DNA from 4 places in the Desulfovibrio sp. 86 genome. Region 1 is predicted to be linked to each of the others. Evidence: predicted binding sites of a transcription regulator. Region 1 holds the regulator's gene; each other region holds the start of a gene.
The links. The regulator sigma-54, encoded in region 1, starts transcription at its own class of promoters, with help from an activator protein. The targets are predictions, from matches to a motif close to CTGGCACGGNNNNTGCTT.

Region 1 (3,096 bases):
GCCACCGGCAGTTCGGCTGCGGGGTGCGCAGCCGGTGTTTTTTGTGGCTGCTTTGTGGTGGCAGTCATGATTCCCCCTGCTATATTTCCGGCCGCCTGATAGCAGACGGCCGGAAACAGGCGTAATTATAAGACGGGGTCAATCAGCGCGTAGCTGCTCGTGCGGGTGCGGTACACCACGTTGATGCGGCCGTTTTCGGCGTTGAAAAACACCAGAAACTCACTGCCAATGGAGTCAAGCTGCATAAGCGCCTCGTCAAGGTGCAGCGGCTTGGTGGCGAGGCGGTCAGTGCCTTCAACCGGTTGCGCCACTTCAGCGTCTGCGTCGAGGTTATAGGTAAAGACGTCAACATCGTCGGAGCGTGCCTTGCGGCGCTGCGTCTTGACCCGTGAAACCTGGCGCTTGATCTGCGCCTCGACCTTGTCTGTCACAAGGTCGATGGCGGCGTACATATCTGAAGTCTGTTCCGTTGCGTTTATATGCAATCCTTCGCCGACAACTGTCACTTCGCAGCGGTGGCGAAATTTGTCAACGGTAAGCACAACGCTTACCTCAAGACCGGAAGACTTGCCAAAAAAACGCCCCAGCTTTTCCATGCGGCGTCGGGCATACTTTTTAAGATGGTCGGAGGCTTCAAAGTTTTTGAAGGCAAAAGAGATGTTCATATAATCCTCCTTATGATGTCAGTTCCCGGCATGGAGAACTGTGGAACCCGCCTTTTGAGCGACGGTGGAAATTTGATGAACCATCTTTTTTATATGTATCGCCTCACGCGAAGCGCAGCGTCTGCCGCGCCGGGGGCAGGATTAGAAATGTTCCTTGCGTCTTGAAGATGACGGAATATCAAGAGCGGTGCGGTATTTGGCCACAGTGCGCCGTGCAATGTTGACCTTGAGGTGCTCTTTCAGCATCTCGCCGATGCGCTCATCGCTCAGGGGAGACCTGGCATCTTCGTCAGAAATGAATTTCTTGATGAGAGCCTTGACGCTCTCGGAGCCGACCTGGCTGCCGTCATCAAGCTCCAGGCCGCTGTTGAAGAAAAATTTCAGTTCAAAAATTCCGTGCGGCGTCGCCACATACTTGTTTGTCGTGATGCGGCTTACCGTGGATTCATGCATACTGATGTCGTCAGCAATGTCCTTGAGAATAAGCGGAGCCAGGCGCGTCACGCCATCCTCGAAAAAAGGCTGCTGGTGACGAACAATGCTCTCCATCACCTTGTACAGGGTGCGCTGGCGCTGATAGAGGCTCTTGATGAGCCAGCTGGCCGAACGCATTTTTTCTGTACAGTATTCCTTTTCCTTATCCGAGGATCCCTTCAAGTCCATCTGGCTCATGTTGGAAAGCTGCAACTGCGGCAAGCCGTCCTCATTGAGCAGAATGACGAACTCATCACCCATTTTGTACACAAAAACATCAGGGCTCACATAGGTCGGCTCGCCACCGCCAAAACTGGCCCCAGGCAGGGGATCAAGGCTCTGGATGATGTCCAGATATTCTTTCAGTTCCTCCATATCCAGCTTGAATTTGCGCAGCAGGGGCTTGTAGCGCTTGGCCTCAAGGTCCTCCAGGTGCGAGCGCACCAGTTCAAGCAATATGGGGTCGCGGTCATACTTCAGGCTTTTTATCTGTACGATCAGGCATTCACGGGCATCGCGGGCGGCTACGCCAACGGGATCAAACAGTTGTATCTTTTCAAGCACTGTCTGAACGTCTGCCGGTTCCGATTCCGTCATCTGCGCGATTTCTTCCAGGCTGGCATGCAGATAGCCCGCTGAAGAAAGGTTGCCGATGATGACTTCGCCTATGTCTTTTTGCGCTTCGGTGAGTGAGGAAAGACGCAATTGCCACATCAGGTGCCCTTCAAGGGTGGGCTTGGCCGAATAGCGCGCTTCGAGGGGAGAAATATCTTCGGCAACCTCGTACTCACGTGGCTGTACAAGGCGGGGAGTGCTGGCGAACTCTCCCAGATAATCCTCCCAGTCGGCATCCTTGGCCAGGTCTTGGTCGTACACCTCTTCGGCGGCTTTTTCCCGCCTGTCTTCCCCAGGATCTGTCGAAATGTCATCGCCCTGGGATTCTTCAAGAAAAGGATTGTCCAGCATTTCCTGCTGCACAGTCTCAAGAAGCTCCATGCGTGAGAGCTGGAGCAGCTTGATGGCCTGCTGCAATTGCGGGGTCATCACGAGCTGCTGAGTCAGTTTTAGTTGCTGTCGAAGTTCCAGTGCCATGAGCCTGTTCCGTCTTGAAAGGTCAGCAGAAAATATCTTATTTACAAGTAGTGTGCCATAGTGGCAAAAATTATGCAATAGCCAGAGGTTGCGCGACCAAAAACAACGGGACCCGTGTACTGACGCGAGCTTTGCACCATTATTTTCAAGGTGTTGGCTTCAGGAACGGCTTCTGGCCCTGAAACGGAAGAAGGGAGGTCGCCCTCCCTTCTTCCTGTCATCAAAAGATGATGTGATCGTGCAAGCCTTACACCTTGGCGTGCTTTTTGGCTGCCGTGATAAATTCACGGAAAAGCGGATGCGCGTCCATGGGCCTGGATTTGAATTCGGGGTGGAACTGGCAGCCCAAAAACCAGGGGTGGTCGGGCAGTTCCACGATCTCCACAAGGTTTCCGTCAGGCGAGGTGCCGCTGAAAACCATGCCCTTTTCCGCCAGAGCTTCCTTGAATTCATTATTGAATTCATAGCGGTGGCGGTGGCGTTCTTCAACCAGTTCTTTCTTGTACGCCTCAAACGCGCGGGAGTTGGGCAGAACCTTGCACGGGTATGCTCCAAGGCGCATGGTGCCGCCCTTGTCGCTGCCCGCATCGCGTTTTTCAACATTCTTGGTACGGAAGTCGTACCATTCGGTCATGAGGTAGATGACCTTGTGCTTGGAGCGGTGATCGAATTCTTCGGAGTTTGCGTCAGCCATTTCCGCCACATGGCGGGCAAATTCGATGACGGCGCACTGCATGCCAAGGCAGATGCCAAAGAAGGGCACCTTTTTTTCACGTGCGTACCGGATGGCCACAATCTTGCCTTCGACGCCACGGTAGCCAAAACCGCCGGGAACCAGAATGCCGTTGCAGCCTTTCAGATGTTC
Region 2 (3,096 bases), 1.4 Mb from region 1:
GCCGAAGTATTTGACAAAACGCGGCAACGGCCGGGTGTTCAGGCCGGTCATGTCCTGCCAGACCAGCACCTGCCCGTCGCATTCCGCGCCAGCGCCGATGCCGATGACGGGAATGGCAAGCTCCCTGGTGACGCGGGCGGCAAGAACGGCGGGCACGCATTCCAGCACCAGGGCAAAGGCCCCGGCATCCTGAAGGGCGCGGGCGTCGTCCAGCAGCTTCTGGGCCGCGCTGGGCGTCTTGCCCTGCATCTTGAAACCGCCGAAGGCGTTGACAGACTGGGGGGTAAGCCCCAGATGCCCCATGACGGGAATGGACGCCCGCACAAGAGCCCTGACCACGTCGCAAAATTCCGAACCGCCTTCAAGCTTGACGGCCTGGGCGCGGCCTTCGGTCACCAGCCTGCCAGCATTGCGCACGGCTTCATCCACGCTGGTGTGATAGCTCATGTAGGGCATGTCGCAGATCACAAGGGCCTGATCCGCAGCCCGCGCCACAGCGGCGCAATGGCGTAGCATGTCGTCCATGGTGACGCTGAGTGTGTCCTCGTGTCCCAGCATGACCATGCCGAGCGAATCCCCCACCAGCAGGGCATTGACTCCGGCGTCGTCCATAACGCGGGCCGTGCTGTAGTCGTAGGCGGTAAGCACCACAAGCTTGTCCTGCCCCTTGGCGGCGCGAAATGTGACCACAGTGTTCTTCATGGTGAATGCTCCTTGGTAAAAACCCTGTCGGCAACTGTTGGGGATGCCTGACGGCCAGCGATCCAGACGGCAGAAAAACGCGTCAGGAACGGCTGTTGGCCGCGAACGCCAGCCCCATAAGCAGATGCGTCAGCTTGGCCGCCGTAAAATCACAGTGGTGCAGACCCGCAATGGGGGCAAGCTCCACCACGTCCAGCCCCACGACCTGACGCCCCTCAACGCAGCGCTCAAGAATGAACTGGGCCTCACGCCAGCTTAAGCCGCCGGGTGACGGCGTTCCCGTGGCGGGCATGAGGGAGGCGTCAAAGGCGTCCACGTCAAAGGTGATGTAAATCCGCTGGGGGAAGCCCTCGGGCAGGGGCAGCTCGGGCAGACCCACGCGGGCCATGAAATAGGCGTCATAGTGCGTGACGTTGTGCGCCTTGCGTACCTCGGCTTCCTCGCGGCAGAAGTCGCGCACGCCAAACTGCACCAGCGGCAGGCCCAGATCGGCCACAGCACGGTGCATGACGCAGGCGTGCGAATAGGGGCTGCCCTCATAGCTTGAACGCAGATCGGCATGGGCGTCAAACTGCACAATGCCAAAGGGTTCGCCCGTGCTCTGCGCCTGCTTGGCCAGGGCGCGCAACGCGCCAAGGCTCACCGTGTGTTCGCCGCCGAGCAGCACCGGCAGGGCCTTGCAGGCAAGCGCCTGGGCCGTGGCAGCCTCGATGCGGTCAATGACCCCCTCAATGGGGCCGCTACAGTCCACAGGGGGCGCGGTATAAAAACCTGATTCTCCTGGGGTAAGTCCGCTTTCCCAGGCTTCAAGCTGCTGGGAGGCCGTGAGCAGGGCCTCGGGGCCGTGGGCCGTGCCAGCGCCGTAAGACACGCTCTGCTCCAGCGGAACGGGGATAATATGAAAGGCGGCCTGTTCAGGCCGGGAGGGGCTGTATTCCGATGCAAGAAAATGCTGCATGACTATCCTCAGGCTGTATGGATGAACCAAATAAAACGGCCCGCTTGGGGAGGCAGGCCGTCTTATTTGGAGGAGGCTGTCAGCAAAAGAAAGGAAGGTACTTTCTATTCTGCAATGGCCGTGCCAAGTGGAATCGAGAAAATAAATCTCTCTAACCACCAGTAATTTATTGTAATTTATTTCAGGAACAAATACTGTTTAGTTTAAAAACTTATACTCTCCTGCCCTGCGCCCCACGTTGCAGGCTTGCCGCTGTACAAAAAATTATCTCACTGATGCATGCGGCCAGCCCACGGAGCAGACTACTGTTAAAAATATACATTCTCAAAGTTACCGGCACGTTCGCTTCGGCGCTTACCCGCGCAAATAAATCTCGGTGCTTTTATCGGCTGATGTTCCGCCACCAGACTTTCCGCTCAAGACTTACTGCAACGTTTCCTTTCCAGCGGTGGCCGGAGCCCCCTGTATGCTGACGGTCAGCTTTTCCGCCAGTTCGCGCGCGCCGGGGGTCTGACGCCATTCGTCAAAGAGCTTGCGCCATGCGCCGAACTCCGTGAAGCCACGGTCCAGCTGATCTTCGTGCATCTGCACCCAGGTATTGAAAAGCTGCATCTGCACCTGAAAGGTGGCGCTGTTGAATATCATGGCCGCGCTGTCGCGCGCTATGCTCTTGCCTTCCACGTGGGTGGCCACGAAGTTGCAAATGGCGCGCTGCGACATTTCAAAGGTCACTTCCTGACCGTTCATTTCATCGGCCAGGGGCAGCAGATGGGGGTAGAGTTCGGCAATGCGCTCCATACCCTTGACCGGCACGGCCATGAACAGCGGCGCTTCACCGTCAACCGGGGCGGCTTCGGGCTTTTCGCTGATAAAATAGAATCGCAGCCAGTTTTCAAACATGACCGCTTCAATCATGGCGGCTACGGCGCTCTGGAATTGGCTCTGTGGCTCAGGCATGGAAACTCCTTGACTTTTTGGCGGCGTGAGCACCCTGGCTCCAACCGCCATCAGGACTTGGCTCACGTACTTCTGGAACAGATCATCAGGCCATGGCCGACGCCGAGAACCCCTGAAAGGCGCTCATGCCGCACGGCCTAGAGAAAAATGTCGCAAGCGGCTCCATATGTACTATCCGGGCCGACCCGCGTCAATGCGGTACGCCGTAAAGCCGGGGCGCATATAAATGTTCTGGCGGCGAGGATGCGGCCCTGCCAGATGCGGCCAGCCCAGACGACGCCAAAGCAAATGTAGCCAATGCGAATGCGAGCAGTCAGCGTTTCCCTAAGTCGCGGCCAGCCGCTCGCGCCGCAGGCGCAGCGCCCTGGTGCCCGTAAGGCTCAAGGCCAGGGCGGCGCTTCCCGTCACGGCGCAGACTATCCCCAGAGGGACAGCGGTTCCCGGCCCGGCCAGCCCCACCAACGGGGAGGAAAACGCCC
Region 3 (3,096 bases), 1.5 Mb from region 1:
CGCAGCGGCGGCATGCGCAGCACCACTGAACCAAGGCGATAATAGAGGTCCCGGCGCAGGCGGCCTTCGTTCATGGCGGCCCCAACGTCGATGTTGGTGGCGGACATGACGCGGATATCCACCCCGATGGGCGAAGCCTCGCCCACACGTTCAAAAGAGTTTTCTTCAAGCACTTGCAGGAGCTTGCTTTGCATTTCTGGTGCAAGCTCTCCAATTTCATCAAGAAAAAGCGTACCGCCCTGGGCCAGCTCAACACGGCCTACGCGCTTGCTCGTGGCCCCGGTAAACGCCCCCTTGGCGTAGCCGAACATTTCACTCTCAAAAAGGGTAGGGGGCAGGGAAGGGCAGTTGACCTTCACAAAGTTGTTTCCCCTACGCGGGCTGTGCCTGTGCAGCCAGCGGGCCATCATGCTTTTGCCCGTACCCGTTTCGCCCACGATCATTACCGCGATGTGCAGCTTGGCCACCTTGCGCGCCAGGGCCATAAGGCTGCGCATGTCTGGCGTTTCAAGCAGGCTTGTGGCCAGCTGGATACTGCCCGTGGTGTCCGTGTCAGAGGTTTGCGGCATGGCCGCATGCGTGGCGCGGACCTTTTCAAGCCTTTCCTCGGACAATACGGCAAAAAGAAAGGTGGACAACACCGGGCTGAGCTCCAAAAGCACATTGAGAATCTGCACGATATTTTCAGGGGGCTTTACAAAGGAAACGTGCAGAGTGCCGATAACCTCGCCGCTGACGATGAGCGGCAGGGCGATGGTGGAGTTGAGGCCCACGGTGGAAAGCGGCATGGGTGAATCGCCAAAATCGTGTTTGGCAAGGTCATTGATGACCACAGGCTTGCGCGAGGCAATGGCCAGGCCTGCCACCGTGTTCTGGGCGATGCGCGTGTTGGAGAGCGATTCCACCACGGTGCCGTCGGCCGCCGTAAAGAGATTCAGGAATTCCCTTTCGGCGTCATATAGGTTGATGCAGAAACGGTCATAGTGAAACAAAACGCGAAGCTGCTTTGCAAGCATGCGAAAAAAAGCATTACGGTCCATTTTTCCCACCACCAGCCTGGCCAGATGGTGCACCACCTGGCCCACAGTCCGGGAAGGATTGCTCAAACCGTCTGCTGAAATCTCATAGGGCATGTACTTCACCTCTGCCCACATTTAATCATTTCTTTGCCCAAATACAAGTAAATTTCCCATAAATGGGCATAGTTAGTTGAACAATCAATCAACTTTGTGAAAAAATATCCTTTGATGACGCAGGCTCCGGCTATCCAACCCGCTTTGGCACGCACCTTGCTAATACATGAGTACAAACAAGGTAAGGCAAGTGATCGCGTTGCATCTGTCGCTTAATGCACGAAAATAATCTTGTATTTAAAAGCCTGGCAAATGCAAATACGCATTATCTTGTATGCAATAAAGATCGCTTGTCCATTAATGTACGTTTTATTACTACCATACTATCCAAGGAGACCAGTATGACAACCCACTTTGTGGTGCATGAACCCGGCGACAGCGTCGGCGTGGTCGTGGTTGAAGGCGTCAAAAAGGGCGACCAACTCAACGGCTGGGTTATGGACGGCGACACCACACTGGTGTTTGAAACCCTGAGCGACATTCCGATCGGCCACAAGATCGCCCTTCAGGACCTCGCTGAAGGCGACACCGTCATCAAGTACGGCACCGACATCGGCAAGGTGATCAAGCCCATCAAGCGTGGCGAACACCTGCATGTGCACAACGTCAAAACCAAGAGGTGGTAAACCAATGAACAAGACATTTATGGGCTACCGCCGCGAAAATGGCCGCGTGGGCATCCGTAACCATGTGATCATTCTGCCTTTGGACGACCTTTCCAATGCCGCCTGTGAAGCTGTGGCCAACAACATCAAGGGCACCATGGCCCTGCCCCACGCTTATGGCCGCCTGCAGTTTGGTGAAGACCTTGACCTGCATTTCCGCACCCTTATCGGCGTGGGCAGCAACCCCAACGTGGCCGCCGTTGTCGTCATCGGCATCGAGCCCGTGTGGACGCAGCGCGTGGTGGACGGCATTGCCAAGACCGGCAAGCCCGTAGTAGGCTTCGGAATTGAGCAGCACGGCGACCTGGAAACCATCCGCGCCGCTTCCCTCAAGGCCAAGGAATTTGTGCACTACGCCAGCGAACTGCAGCGCACTGAATGCAAGATGAGCGAGCTGTGGGTTTCCACCAAATGTGGCGAATCCGACACCACTTCCGGTATTGCCGCCAACCCCACCGTTGGCAACGCTTTTGACAAGCTGTGGGAAAACGGCGCCACCACCCTGTTTGGTGAAACCACCGAAATCACCGGCGGCGAACACCTGGTTGCCGCCCGTTGCGCCACTGAAAACGTGCGCAAAAAGTTCATGGATTTCTTTGACCGCTACGCCAAGGTTGTTGACGACCACAAGACCAACGACCTTTGCGACTCCCAGCCCACCAAGGGCAACATCGAAGGCGGCCTGACCACCATTGAGGAAAAGGCCCTCGGCAACATCCAGAAAATCGGCCGCAAGGCTCCGGTTATCGGCTGCCTCGACAAGGCCGAAACCCCCACCGGCCCCGGCCTGTGGTTCATGGATTCTTCTTCCGCCGCCGCCGAAATGGTCACCCTGTGCGCCGCTTCCGGCTTTGTGGCCCACTTCTTCCCCACGGGACAGGGCAACATCATCGGCAACCCCATTCTGCCCGTGATCAAACTGTCGGCCAACCCGCGCACGGTGCGCACCATGAACGAGCACATCGACGTGGACGTTTCCGGCATTCTGCGCCGCGAAATCAATATGGATCAGGCTGGCGACATGCTGCTTGAAATGCTCATTCGTACCTGCAACGGCCGTAATACCTCGGCTGAAGCGCTGGGTCATCGTGAATTTATCATGACCCGCCTGTACGAAAGCGCGTAGAGGTTTACACGGAGAGCCGACGCCGGTCACTACCCGGCTTCGGCTCTCCGTGCCCTTGGGCGCAAACCTGGATGCAGTGCCGCAAGCTGGTGGCGCCCCCCCATACACTACCTGTGTTTGAGGTAAATATGTCAAAAAAGATTTTTTCTACGCTGTATTTCAAGGTGCTTTT
Region 4 (3,096 bases), 2.4 Mb from region 1:
ACAGTGAAACAAAGCCCGCAAGGCCCAGAGCCGCCACCAGGGCAGCCGACATGGCGTTATAGCGAAGATCCGCCGCCAGGGCCGCTTCAAATGGTTTGAGATCAAGCCCCACCACGACCACGCCCTGGGGTTGCCGTGGCTGGCCCGGATGCAGTTGGGCAGATGGCCAGGCGCTGCCGTCGCCCCACATTCCGGCATGGGGCGGCGGTGGCCTCAAGCCCGGCATGCCTGGCCCTGCGGCCTGAGGCTCTGGCTGGATCTGGGGCTGGGACTGGGGCTCCATCCTTCTGGGCGACATGGGGCCATGTGGGATATCCACGCCCATCATGCCCCTGCTGCGCCCCATGTTGTGCTGCCCGTGCCCGCGCATGGGCAATGGCATGGGGCGGTCATCTTCCAGCGGCACAAAGGCGCGGTACACCTCAAAAACCTTTCTGTCGCCCCACTGGCGCAGACGCCATGCGGGCTTTTCCGTCACCTGCACCGCCGTGGGCATGATAATGGCCAAGGACTTTTCGCCCTGTTGCGCCTGCGCGGGAATCCTGCCATCGCCGCCTGCTCCCTGCCCGGACGAAGAAGTGTCGTCATTGCCCCGGTTTTTGTGGCGGGTGCGCCCTGGCACGCTGTAGGCCAGCATTTCGCCCGCATTGTTGGCCACAGCCATGAAAACAATGCCGGGCTGCTTGGCAGTTTCCGCCAGCAGGGACTGCAGGCCGTCCGAATTGCCCAGGGGTGTGCACAAGCCCGTGCGCGCGCCCGCCTCCAGGGCCCATATGAGGGCCTCGGCCCGGTCCAGGAGGTTCTGTATCATATATGTCTTGCCGCGCTGGTTGCTGCGCACCGCAAGAGCCGAAATGGTCAGCCCGAGAATGATGGCCATGCCCATAATCATCCAGGGCGAAAGCCCCAAATGCAGGGCGCGCACCCCTCTGACGGAAAATATTCTTGAAAATCTGCTCTTCATGGCCTGTCCTTGTGTGGCTGAATGTCCCTATTATGTATTTTTTACCCATATGGTCAAGGGCGCTGGTAAAAATCGGACACAGCCCTGACAATATGGGTAAAAAATGGACACTTTTTACCTGGTCACAGTGTTGCCATAAAACGGCCATAAAACAACAAACTAAATATTTACAGTGTATTATGAAGTTATGGTCGCTGTTGGCACGGGCTTTGCCTTATAGGGGGCAAGAGCGCGTGAAAACGCGCAAACAGGTGACAGCGCAACCCCGCCCCAATGCAGGGCGTGCCCGGTCTCACCGGGAGGAAACATAATGCATGCTTGTAATTATCTGAATTTTTTCGGCTGGGGGGGCGGTTGGATAGGAATGCTTCTTGCGATTACGGTGCTGGTTCTGGCGGTATACTTTATCTTTCGTCTTATAGGACGCAAACCGTGCAACTTTGACCGCCGTGATACGCTGAACATTTTGAAACGACGCCTTGCTTCCGGTGAAATCTCGCAGGAAGAATACGAAAAGCTCAAAAACGTGATCTGATTTTCCTTCAAGGGAAAGATTCAAGAGCACGATACATATAAAGTCAAGGAGACCACCATGAAAACCTTAACCATCAAACCTACGTTCATCTTTGCATCCCTGGCCCTTGTGTTCGCTATGGCCCTCACCGCCCTGCCCGCGCTGGCCCAGAATGCCACGAGCACCGGGACTGCCTCTTCCTGGCGCGGCAACGGCGGCAACGGCGGCTACGGTCACGGCGGCTACGGCCCCCACGGCCCCCATGGCGGCAATCACATGGGCCGGTAAGCCCCGGCCGCAGACGCCCTGAGACCCCAAGGACAACACATGAGACGCCTTATTGAAGTTCTTGGCAGACAATCACAACAGCGGCGTCGCTGTCCGGCTGCGGCGGCCATAGGGGGCCGGGCTGGCAAGGCAGAAATGGCATATACGGCCCCCTGAATCACACCCTCGCACACACGACAATGATATGGCGGCGCCACGGCCCGCACAGAGACAAAAAACTTCGGCCTCAACCGAACATCATAAAGGATATTATCATGAAAACATCCAAACTTGCTTCAACCACTGCGGCGCTCGCTCTTGTAGCCCTGCTCGGCACCGCCGGCATCGCCAGCAGCGCCCCGGCCGAAGTTCCCGCGCCCCCTGTGGCAGGCCAGATGGGCCCCCATATGGGCCCCCATATGAACCTGACTCCTGAACAGATGAACGCCCTGCAGGACATCCATAAAGAGTTCGGCCCCAAGATGCAGCCGCTCTTCCAGCAGAAGTACGGCAAGCAGGCCGAAATCAACGCCCTGCTCTATCAGGGAGTCAAGCCTGACGATCCGAGGATCGTGGCCCTGCAGAAGGATGTGAAGGACGTGGACGGCAAGCTGTACCAGCTTGACGGCGCCATGCGCAAGCAGATGCAGGACAAGGGCGTTCCCTACATGGGCGGTCACGGCATGGCGGGCGGCATGGGCGATTGCCCCGGCATGGGCGGCAGGGGCATGATGGGCCCGCGCGGCGGCCATGGCGGCCCCGGTAATCACGGCGGCTACGGCATGCACGGCGGCCCCGGTAATCACGGCGGCTACGGCATGCAGGGCGGCCCCGGCATGGGCATGATGGACCAGCCCGCCGGCAACGCCCCCGACGCCAAGACCAACTAAGGAAACGCTGATTTATTCCGTTTGACGGCGTTGCTTCACTTTTTTTGAAGCAGTCGAGGACGGAAGAGTCCACTCCTGCTTCAAAAAATGAGCGCGCCTTGCCAAACGAAATAACTGCGCGTTTCCAGGAGTCTCTTTAATCAATGCTTCCCTAAGCTTTACAGCTGATGCCAACCCACGGGCGGCTGCCTGAGGCAGCCGCCCGGCAACAGAACCCGCGCAATTTGCCTGCGCACGTTCATGACGGTAAGCCCGTTGATTTCGAGAGCGCCACTCTCTTGATATATAGCCACGTTATAAAACCTGTTCCCTGAACCGATCCTCCGGGGCGCGCCAGCCCTTCAGCGCCCCGGGGGATCAAACAAGTCCATCCCTGACACGCAGACTGACACGCACACTCCCTCTCCAACGACACTCCCACGAAAACAAAAAAGCCGTGAACCCCTGATGTTCACGGCTTT

Region 2: a site for sigma-54 is predicted at 1,770-1,787, ahead of speB (agmatinase). Genes of this name have one in related genera too.
Region 3: a site for sigma-54 is predicted at 1,278-1,295, ahead of DESU86_RS06950 (UxaA family hydrolase). Genes of this name have one in related genera too.
Region 4: a site for sigma-54 is predicted at 1,162-1,179, ahead of DESU86_RS10515 (SHOCT domain-containing protein). Genes of this name have one in related genera too.

Annotation. Positions count from the first base shown of each region.
Region 1 is NZ_LR738849.1:179,335-182,430, reverse strand. Features, by position in the region: gene rapZ (RNase adapter RapZ) at 1-68, opposite strand, end outside; gene hpf (ribosome hibernation-promoting factor, HPF/YfiA family) at 126-665, opposite strand; gene rpoN (RNA polymerase factor sigma-54) at 807-2,231, opposite strand; gene DESU86_RS00705 (CTP synthase) at 2,479-3,096, opposite strand, start outside.
Region 2 is NZ_LR738849.1:1,541,903-1,544,998, forward strand. Features, by position in the region: gene panB (3-methyl-2-oxobutanoate hydroxymethyltransferase) at 1-702, opposite strand, end outside; gene speB (agmatinase) at 785-1,660, opposite strand; gene DESU86_RS06535 (hypothetical protein) at 2,084-2,617, opposite strand; gene DESU86_RS06540 (multidrug effflux MFS transporter) at 2,942-3,096, opposite strand, start outside.
Region 3 is NZ_LR738849.1:1,658,505-1,661,600, reverse strand. Features, by position in the region: gene DESU86_RS06955 (sigma-54-dependent Fis family transcriptional regulator) at 1-1,133, opposite strand, end outside; gene DESU86_RS06950 (UxaA family hydrolase) at 1,475-1,759, shown strand; gene DESU86_RS06945 (UxaA family hydrolase) at 1,764-2,924, shown strand; gene dctA (C4-dicarboxylate transporter DctA) at 3,053-3,096, shown strand, end outside.
Region 4 is NZ_LR738849.1:2,567,576-2,570,671, reverse strand. Features, by position in the region: gene DESU86_RS10520 (ATP-binding protein) at 1-964, opposite strand, end outside; gene DESU86_RS10515 (SHOCT domain-containing protein) at 1,275-1,499, shown strand; gene DESU86_RS10510 (hypothetical protein) at 1,557-1,766, shown strand; gene DESU86_RS10505 (hypothetical protein) at 2,021-2,635, shown strand.